One region of the Micromonospora eburnea genome, then DNA from elsewhere that is predicted to be linked to it. Evidence: riboswitches for the same ligand, from Rfam matches in the RefSeq annotation. Region 1 holds a riboswitch; the other holds the start of a gene.
What was found. Region 1 has a riboswitch for cyclic di-AMP ahead of GA0070604_RS17225 (transglycosylase family protein). Riboswitches for the same ligand answer to the same signal wherever they lie in the genome.

Region 1 (5,021 bases):
GCAGGTGGTCGTGCACGTCCACCAGGTGCGCCCCGACGGCCTGGGCGTGCGGGGTGTAGACGTGGCCGGCCGGAGCGGGCGGGGCGGCCGGGCGGGTCGACTCGTCCCAGAGCTGATGGTCGGTCAGTCGTACCCCGGGGTCGGGGGTGGGGGCGACGGCGAGCGCGGCGGCGCCGCCGGCCTCGACCGCCTCGCGTTGTTCCTCGGTGGCCGCGGCGCGGGTGCCGGGTTCGGTGCGTTCGGCGGCGACCAGTTCGCGGACCGCGGGCGCCACCTCCTGCGCGAAGAGTTGGATCGTGGTGGGGTCGTCGGCGCCGAGGATGAACGTGGAGATGCCGAGGTCCAGGGTGAGCCCGGCCAGTTCCTCCACCCACTGCGCGGGAGGCCCGGCCAGGAAACCGGTGGAGGACCGGGCGAACCGGCCGGAGACGTTGAGCAGCCGCCGCACCGCGCGAGGGTCGCGGCCGGCCGCCTCGGCGCCCTCGTCGATCAGCGTGTTCAGCTCCGGCAACTCCGCCGGCCCGTTCGGCAGGTACGACAGCGACGGCAGCCAGCCGTCCGCCGCGCGGCCGACCAGCCGCAACATCCGCGGCTTGTACGCGCCCACCCAGATCCCCACCGGGTGGGCCGGTGACGGCCCCCGCTTCGCCCCGACCACCCGGTAGTGCTCGCCCTCGACCCGGACCATGCCGCGCCGATCGGCGTCCCAGACCTCGCGGATCACCCGGATCGCCTCGTCGAGGGCGTCCACCGCCTGCCCGGGGCTCAGCCGTCGCCCGCCGACCGCCTCGATCGCCTCCCAGAACGCGCCGGCCCCGAGCCCCAGCTCGACCCGGCCGCCGGTGAGCAGGTCCAGACTGGCCACGCTGCGCGCCAGCACCACCGGCTGGCGCAGGGGCAGGTTGAGCACGTTGCCGGCCAGCCGGACCCGACTGGTCGCCGCGGCCACGAACGACATCAGCGTCCAGGTGTCCAGGAAACCCGGCTGGTACGGATGGTCCTGGAAGGTGACCAGGTCGAGGCCGGCCTGCTCGCAGAGCTTGGCCAGCGCCACCACCTGCTCCGGTCGGGCCGCGGTGGGGGTGAGGAAGCCCCCGAAAACCAGTTCGTGTCCGTAGTCGGTCATCATTCTCCGCCTGCTCAGCCGGCCCGGCGATCGCGCCGGACCCCGCCACGGTAGTCGGCGCCGCCGGCGTCGCGTCCGCCGCTCCCGGAACCGACAGGTCGTTCACAATCGGCCGTTGCGATGGGGCTGGTAAATGCCTGGTGGGCCGACCGCCACCGTCCTGAAGGGAGAGGGTGGTTTTTCGGCTTTGCCGTCTCCGGCTGAGGCGGCTTGTAAGGCACCTTCGGACGGTGCGCAACTCGTCCGCGACGCCTTCGCCCGGCCGGGTGAAGAACTTCACAAGAAGTGGGCGATCATCCGAAATCGTCCCTAACGTCGTTTGTGTTCGCGATCGCGGACACCCCGGGCCGGTAACGCCTAATCCCGCCACCGGCCTGTGGTACCTGGACCTCAGGCGGGAGCGGGGGACCCACATGTTCCTCGGTGCTCGACACCTCGGGGTGAAGCCGCCGATCCGGCGGCCGGGCTCCTCGGCCCGAACCCGACAGCTCACCTCGTCGGCGTGGAGGAACCCACATGGCAACTGAACACGTCGCACGTCGCCGACGCGTCACCGGGCGTCGGGTCGCCATCGGAGCGCTCGTCGCCGGCGCCGCCGCCATCCTCGCGCCGGCCGCACCGGCGAGCGCGTCCAGCGTGAACTGGGACGCCATCGCGCAGTGCGAGTCCGGCGGCAACTGGCACATCAACACCGGCAACGGCTACTACGGCGGACTCCAGTTCTCGAAGAGCACCTGGAACGGCTACGGCGGCCAGCGGTACGCCAGCCGCGCCGACCTGGCCAGCCGCGGTGAGCAGATCGCCATCGCCGAGAAGGTCCTGGACGGGCAGGGCATCGGTGCCTGGCCGGTCTGCGGCCGCAAGGGCGGCTCGACGAAGCACCACTCGTCCACGTCGGAGTCCGCCGGCCGCAGATCGCCGAAGAAGGCGACCAGCGAGCGGGCGTCGCGGGACGGCCAGCCGGCGACCCGCGGCCACCGGCGTACCCCGTCGAGCTCGGGCGGCACCGACAGCTACCTGGTCAAGCGCGGTGACACCCTGTCCGAGATCGCCGACGCGCGCGACCTCGCCGGCGGCTGGCAGGCGCTGTACGAGCGCAACCGGCGGGTGGTCGGTGACGACCCGGACCGGATCTTCCCGGGCCAGCGACTGCGTCTGCCCTGACCCGTCGTGGGGCGGCAGCCTGTCGCCCACGTGGAGTGGCCACCCCCACCCGGGGTGGCCACTCTTCGGGTGACGGCGGCCCGGGCACGCCGTCGTGCCCGGCCGGGTCGGCGGCGGCGGGCGTGGTTGCTAAGGTCACGGTGCTCCGGAAAGACGTGAAGAAAGCGCGGCTATGACCAACGACCCGTTCTCCGCGGCCGCGAGCCTCGACGAACTGCTCACCCAGACGCAGCAGGCGCTGTCCTCGATGCGGTCCCGGGCGGCCGAGCAACCCGACGGCGACCCGGGGCGGTTGCTCCGCGCCGAGGGCTCCGCAGCCGCCGGCCAGGTCCGCGCCGTGGTCGTCCAGGGTGGCCGGCTCGAGTCCGTCACCGTCGACCCGCAGTTGGCCGAGGCGGGCATGGAGGTGGTCTGCGGGCACGTCGTGGTGGCCGTCAACGCGGCCCTCGCCGACCTCGACGCCCAGGTCAGCGCCTCGGCGCGGGCCGACGTCGACGCCCTCGCCGCGCGGCTCGGCGGGCTCCAGGAGCAGTCGGTACGGCAGATGGAGCTGTTCAGCCGGGCGATGGAGGACGTTGTGGCCCGGCTCAACCGCGGCGGTGACGTGGGCGCCCGGGCGGACCGCTGAGGCGAGCGGCGCCCCCGGTCCGGGGCGGTTACCGGCTGCTCCCGGCGGCCCTGGGACGGACGAGGCGCGGGCTGACGCGACGAAGCGGCCGGCCGCCGGGAGGACGACGGCCGGCCGCTTCTTCCGTGATCAGGAGAGGTTGACCGCGGCGTCGTCGATGACGAAGGAGGTCTGCAGAAGACTGTCCTCCACGCCGCTGAACGAGATGGTGGCGGTCGTGCCGGCCAGCGACGAGATGTCGAAGGACCGCTGGACGTAGCCGACGGCCGCGTTGGCGTTGGAGTAGGTGGCCAGGGTGGTGCTACCCGCCTTGACGGTCAGCTTGTCGTAGGCCGTGGAGCCCGACTCCGCGGTGTCGATGTGCAACCAGAAGGTGAGCGTCGCCCGGCAGCCGGACGGGATCGTGACCGACTGCGACAGGGTGTCGGTGTGGGCGCTGCCGTAGCCGTCGAGCCACGCCTTGTACGAGCCGCTGTGCGCCGCCTGGCCGGTCGAGTTGGTGATGACGCCGGAGGTGGCGGTCCAGCTCACGTTGCCGGACTCGAAGCCGGGGTTGGCCAGCTTCTGGCCCGAGCAGCCCGGCGGCGGGGTCGTCGAGGCGGTCGGGGTCGGCGTCGGCGAGCCGCTGGTGCAGGTCGGGTCACCGGACTGCGCCGGCACGCTGACCGCGTCCCAGGCGGCCTTGACGGTGTTGAACTCGGTGCAGCTGTTCGGGTAGAGGTTCTTCGCCGCCTGCAGCGTCCAGGTGCGGTACTTCAGGTACGACGAGGACGAGGTCTTCAGCAGCATCGCGTTGTACATGATCTTGATGGCCGGCTGGATGCCCAGGCCGGTCACGGTGCTGCCGTTGCAGGTGGTGCTGGTCGGCTGGCCGTTGGTCGGGTTGCTGCCCATGGCCAGCAGGTAGAACCAGTGGTTGCCCGGGCCGGCTGCCTTGTGCACCTCGGTGCTCGGGATGCTGCTGGAGTAGCAGTTCGGGTCGCCGAGCGCCGACGGGTTGTACATGTTGCGGATCGGGCCGCTGCCGACCAGGTTGATCTTTTCGCCGACCAGGAAGTCCGGCCCGTCGTACGCGGCCGGTTCGTTGGCGAACCACTCGGTCGCGGCGCCGAAGGTGTCGGCGACGAACTCCTGCGTGCCCCCGCCGGAGATGCCGCCGGGGGTCTTGTCGTCGATGCCGTGGCCGATCTCGTGGGCCACCACGTCGAGCGAGCCGATCCACTGGCCCGCGGTGTTCTTGCCGATCTGGACCTGGGTGCCGTCGTAGTAGGCGTTCTGGTCGTTCAGGCCCACCCGGATCGGCCATGCGCCGCCGCTGCCGTTGGCGCCGTTGCGGCCGAGCCACTGCGAGAGCATCTTGTGCTCAGTCTGCGCGGCGAACAGCGCGTCGACGCAGCCGGTCTCCTTGTTGGTGGCGGTGCCGTTGCCCCAGACGTCGGTCGACTTGCTGAACGTCGTGTTGTTGGCGGCGTCCTGACAGCTCAGGTTGGTGACGCTCGGGTCCTTCATGGAGTATGTGCTGCCCGACAGCGTGGTGTTGAGCGTGAGCGGGCTCGGGCCGTTCCACGCGCCGGTGCCGGTGCCGTACACGATGTGCTCCTGCGTACGCAGGACGGCGCCGGTCAACGCGTCGACGTCGACGGTGAGCCGGCTGGGGCCCTCGGCGTCGGTCCCGCGGACGGTGGTCTCCCAGGCCAGGGCCGGCTGGGCGCCGAGCGTGTAGACGACCAGCGTGGTGCCCTCGACGGTGCTCACCGTTGCGAGCTGGGCGCGCGCGGTCTTCGCGGCGCTGGCCGAGGTCACCTTCGGCGTGACGGCGAGGCTGCCGATGCTCCGCTGTTGGGCGACGGAGGCGTACTTCAGGTTGCCGGCCGCGTCGGTGGCCAGCACGAAGTCGCCGCCGACGACCGGCAGTCCCTTGTAGGTGCGCTCGTAGGGCACGTACTGGGTGCCTTCGGAGGAGATGACCTGCTGCTGCACGAACGCCTCGTCGGCGCTGGCGTGCAGGTAGGCGGGCCGGCCGGCGACCAACGCGCTGGCCGAGTTGGCGGCGAGCACGCGGGCCTGGGCGGGGTCGGGGCTGGAGCTGGGGGGCGCGGCCTG
Region 2 (5,021 bases), 3.4 Mb from region 1:
ATCCAGGCCGCCCTCGACAAGGTCGGCCTCGGCCTGCTCGACGGGCACGCCCGCCACTGCATGCACGAGGGCGCCGCCGAGGGCCGCGCCGACGAGATGGCCACCGAGATGATGGCCGCCGTCGGCCGGCTGATGAAGCGCGGCTGAGCCGATCCCTCCGGCCCGACGCAGCCTCGCAAGGTCGTACTCGATTCAGGAAGTAGTGGCATCGGAGCAGGTCTGACACCACTCGATCCATGGTTCTGCACGATCTTGCGAGGCGCGGCGCGGCACGGCGCGAGAACGGCGGTGGCGGGTCAGCGGCGGTCGAGCCGCTTCCGCATCGCGTCGATCTCGGCCCGCTGGGTGTCGACGATCCGCTGGGCGAGCGCCCGGGCCTCCGGGTCGGCTCCCCGGGCCAGCTCGTCCTCCGCCATCCTGATCGCGCCCTCGTGGTGGGCGATCATCATGGCCAGGAACTGCCGGTCGAAGTCGGCGCCCGAGGACGCCGTCAGCTTCGCCATGTCGGCGGCGGACATCATCCCCGGCATGCCGTGATCCATCTCCGGCATCCCGTGGCCGGCGCTCGCCGACGGGACCGGCCGGCCCCAGGCGGCGAGCCAGCCGGTCATGGTGGCGATCTCCGGTGCCTGGGCCGCCCTGATCTGCTCGGCCAACTTCTTCACCTCGGGGTCGGCGGCCCGCCCCTCGGCCAGCGCGGCCATCTCCACGGCCTGCCGGTGGTGCGGAATCATCATCTGGGCGAACATCGCGTCGGCGTCGCCGAACGAGGCCCCGGCGGAGGGCGAGCCGCTGCCCGCCGAGCCGGTGCCGGGGTGGGTGGTCGAATGATCGGTGCCGCCGCAGGCGGCTAGTGCGAGAGCCGCGACGGCGGTCGCGCCGGCCAGGGCGGTCCGGCGCACGAGGGTACGAGTGAACACGGTTGGGCCTTTCGGTGTCGGAAGGTACGCAGCGGACGGCGGACGCGGGTCACCGGTTTTCGTCCGGTCCACCCGCGCCGGGGCGTCCTATCTGCGCAGCACCGACACCGCCGCCAGGCGCAGCCCGTACGGCCGGAGCGGCGGGGCGCGCGGCCCACGGGTGGCCCGGTGCGGGCGGCCGAGGCCCGGCCCGGCGAGCCGCGACGCGGCCCGTAGCAGCACGGTGACCAGCAGCGCCACCGCGAACGCGCCGAGGACCGCCAGGCACACGCTCCATCCGGACGGGTCGCCGCCGAGGTCACGTAGCGGCAGCACGCCCGCGTGGCAGCCGTCACCCGGGCAGGTCTCGACCGCGGCCAGCGCGGCGACGGCCGGGTGGTGCCCGCTGTCGTGCCCGCCGGACCGACCGGCGGGACCATGTGCGCCGTGGCCGAGGGTGTGCATGGCGGCCAACCCGACCAGCGTGCAGAGCAGCAGCAGGAGCCGGGCCATCCGCCCGGTCATCGGCGCCGCCTTCGTACGCACGTCGACCACGCTAACCGGTGCGGCCGGGCCGGCCGCGGGGAACCCGTCGATCGGGTCGCTCCGGGCCGGCCTGGCTACCATTCCCCGCGATGACTGGCGCCGCCGCCCCCGTGCGCCTCCGCCGGCCCGGTGAACCGACCAGCCCGGCGACACGTCTCCGGCTGTGAATCGTTGGGAGTTTCGCCATGGGCGCCGACCACACCCGTCCCGCTCCGTCCGCCCCGCCCGGCGTACGACGGATCCTCGTCGCGACGGTGGTGCCGCTGTTCCTGGTCACCGTGGTCGCCGCGCTCGTGCTCTGGCCACGGGACACCCGGGAGCCGGCGGGCAGCGCGGACGTGCCGCGCTACCACGGCACGGTGACCCGGGTGGTGACCGAACCCTGCCCACCGGCACCGGAGACGCCGGAGGGCGACCCGGGGGGCTCCACCGGCCCCTGCGGTACGGTCACCGTCGCCGCCGAGCAGGGCCCGGACGCCGGACGGCAGGTCGAGGCACCCGTCCCGGCCGGCCCCGGCGCGCCCCGGGTCGAGGTGGGCGACGCGGTCGTGCTGGTCGAGTTGGCGGACCCGGCCGACCCGGCGACGAAGAGCTACCAGATCGCCGAACACCAGCGCGGCGCGCCACTGGCCTGGCTCGCCGTGCTCTTCGCCGTCGCCATCGTCGCGTTCGGCCGCTGGCGCGGGTTGGCCGCGCTGGGCGGCCTGGTGGCGAGCTTCGCCGTCCTGCTCGGTTTCGTGCTGCCCGGGATCGCCGGCGGCCAGCCGCCCCTGCTGGTGGCGATCGTCGGGTCCGCGCTGATCATGTTCGTGGTGCTCTACCTGACCCACGGGATCTCCGCGCAGACCTCGGTGGCGGTGCTCGGCACCCTGGGCAGCCTGGTGCTGACCGGCGTCCTCGGCGCCCTGGCCACCGCGGCCACCCACCTGACCGGCTTCGGCAGCGAGGACGCCACCACCCTGTCGATGTTCCAGAGCGACGTCGACCTGCACGGGTTGCTTCTGGCCGGCATCATCATCGGCTCGCTCGGTGTGCTGGACGACGTCACCGTCACCCAGGCCGCCACGGTCACCGAGCTGGCGTACGCGAACCCGGGGCTGTCCCGGATCCAGCTCTACCGGGCGGCCACCCGGGTGGGCCGCGCGCACATCGCCTCCACGGTCAACACGATCGTGCTGGCGTACGCGGGCGCTTCGCTGCCGCTGCTGCTCCTGCTCGTCGCCGACTCACGCCCGCTGAGTCAGATCCTGACCAGCGAGTTCCTGGCCCAGGAGATCGTCCGTAGCATCGTGGCCACGCTCGGCCTGATCGCCGCCGTACCGCTGACCACCGGGCTGGCCGCGGTGGTCACCGCCGCCGGCCGGCGCGCCGGGTCGGAGACCGAACCGCCGGAGCGGCCCGCCTCCCGGCCACCGGCGGAGCGGGACGACGCCCTGGCGGCGCTCGGCGGGGCGGTCGCGGGGCGGCGCGGGCCGCAGGGGAACACGGAGGACGCATGGCGAGACTCCACAGCGTGATCACGGGTTCCAAACGCGACGCCGGTCACGCAGGGCGACGACGAAATCGCACTATTGGTCGGCTTCCGGACGTAGATCGCCGCGGGGACTCTCAGGTAACGTCGCTGCCGGTCACCGCCGAAGGCGCGCAGCGGCGCCTGCGGTGCCGCCGCCCAATCGCCCGACGGCGAGCCGGGGAACCAGGTACGAGGGGTGAATCCGCGTCAGCGGTAGGGGCCACTTCCGCCCCGAACCCGGCAGCTAACCCGGTCGGCGGTCGACGGAAGGGAACACTGTGACGGCACCCCTGCGCCACTGGTTGACACCCGTGGTGGCCGTACTCGCCGCGTTCGCCATCGTCGCCGGGCCGGCCCCGGCGCTGGCCGCGCCGACCAACCCCACCCCCTCGGGGCACGAGGAGGACAACGATCCTCCGCTCATCACGGACGTCATCGACGCCACGAACCGCGCCTACCTCCAGGCCAAGGCGAAGCTGGAGAAGTCGAAGAAGCGCCAACTCCAACTGGCCATCGAGGTACGCGCCGCGCAGGCCGAACTCGACGCGCTGCGCCCACAGGTCGGCCAGGTCGCCGCGCAGTCGTACCGCACCGGCCGGATCGGTGCGGTGGCCGTGCTGCTGGAGAGCAACTCGCCCGACTCGTTCGTCCAGCGGGCCGCCGCCCTGGACGAGCTGAACCTGGTCAACGGGCAGCGGCTGGCGGCGATCAACGCGGCGAAGACCCGTGCGGAGCAGGCCAAGCTCGCGCTCGACGCCGAGGTGCGCGAGCAGGAGAAGCAGAAGAACGCGATGGCGCGGGAGAAGGTCGCGGCGGAGAAGGCGTTGGCGCTGGTCGGCGGGAAGGGCTTCACCGGCGGTCTGGTCTCGGCCACCTCGCCGGTGGCCCGGATCGGTCCCGGTCGCACCGCCGACGGCGGCTGGAAGCCCGAGTCGTGCAGCGCGGACGACCCCACCACCTCGGGCTGTATCACCCCGCGCACCCTGCACGCCTACAAGGAGGTCCGGCGGGCCGGCTTCAACCGCTTCGCCGGCTGCTACCGGCCTGGTGGGCCGTGGGAGCATCCGAAGGGTCGGGCCTGCGACTGGTCGTTGCAGAACAGCGGCTTCGCGCCCTGGCACAACAACGACACCCGGATGTACGGCAACAACCTCGCCGCCTTCCTCATCCGCAACGCCGATCGGCTGGGCATCTACTACGTGATCTGGAACCGGCAGATCTGGTTCCCGGCGACCGGTTGGAAGTCCTACAGCGGCCCCTCCAACCACACCGACCACGTCCACATGTCGCTGCTCTAGCCGTCGTACGCCGAGGGGCGCGTCAGACCACCGTCGTGGTCGGCGTGCCCGCCGGCACCTCGGCCACCGTCCGCACCTCGCCCGCGCTGAGCCGGTACGACATGCCGACCACCCCGCACCGGCCGACGGCCACCAGGTCGGCGAGCACGGCGGACCGGGCCAGCAGCGCCTCCACGGTCTGCGCGATGTGGATGTCGACGATCCCGTCCACGTCCTCGATGCCCTGCCGGGCGGCCCGGCGCAGGCTGGGCACGACGGCCTCGACCACCGCCCCCAGGTGCCCGGCCGGGGAGGTGCCGGTGGCGACCGCTTCGCGGGCGGCCTGCACCGCCCCGCAGGAGTCGTGCCCGAGCACCACGACCAGCGGTACGCCGAGCACGGTGACCGCGTACTCGACGCTGCCGAGCACCTCGGGGCCGACGGTGTGGCCGGCGGTCCGCACCACGAAGACGTCTCCGAGGCCACGGTCGAAGATGATCTCGGCAGCGAGCCGGGAGTCGGAGCAGCCGACAATCACCGCGAAGGGGTGCTGGCCGTCGGCGACCGCGGCCCGGTGGCCGGCGTCCTGGTTCGGATGCCGGGGTACGCCCGTGACGAAGCGACGGTTGCCGGCGTACAGCTCGGCGAGCGCCTGTTCGGGAGTGGTCGGCGTCACGGCAGTCACCTCGTCCTCGCGTGGAACGACCTGGTCAACCCGGTCGGCGGCGGAGACGGCCGCGGGAACCACCGTCACACCCACAGCCAAGATACGTCAAGATTTACGTG

Region 2: another riboswitch for cyclic di-AMP. It lies ahead of GA0070604_RS02335 (coiled-coil domain-containing protein); the one in region 1 lies ahead of GA0070604_RS17225 (transglycosylase family protein).

The regions. Positions count from the first base shown of each region.
Region 1 is NZ_FMHY01000002.1:3,796,533-3,801,553, reverse strand. It holds gene GA0070604_RS17230 (LLM class flavin-dependent oxidoreductase) at 1-1,126, opposite strand, end outside; cyclic di-AMP (ydaO/yuaA leader) riboswitch at 1,471-1,644, shown strand; gene GA0070604_RS17225 (transglycosylase family protein) at 1,643-2,290, shown strand; gene GA0070604_RS17220 (YbaB/EbfC family nucleoid-associated protein) at 2,463-2,918, shown strand; gene GA0070604_RS17215 (M4 family metallopeptidase) at 3,048-5,021, opposite strand, start outside.
Region 2 is NZ_FMHY01000002.1:442,252-447,272, reverse strand. It holds gene GA0070604_RS02355 (metal-sensitive transcriptional regulator) at 1-147, shown strand, start outside; gene GA0070604_RS02350 (DUF305 domain-containing protein) at 297-920, opposite strand; gene GA0070604_RS02345 (DUF6153 family protein) at 1,008-1,445, opposite strand; gene GA0070604_RS02340 (YibE/F family protein) at 1,631-2,962, shown strand; cyclic di-AMP (ydaO/yuaA leader) riboswitch at 3,102-3,232, shown strand; gene GA0070604_RS02335 (coiled-coil domain-containing protein) at 3,237-4,256, shown strand; gene GA0070604_RS02330 (carbonic anhydrase) at 4,279-4,911, opposite strand.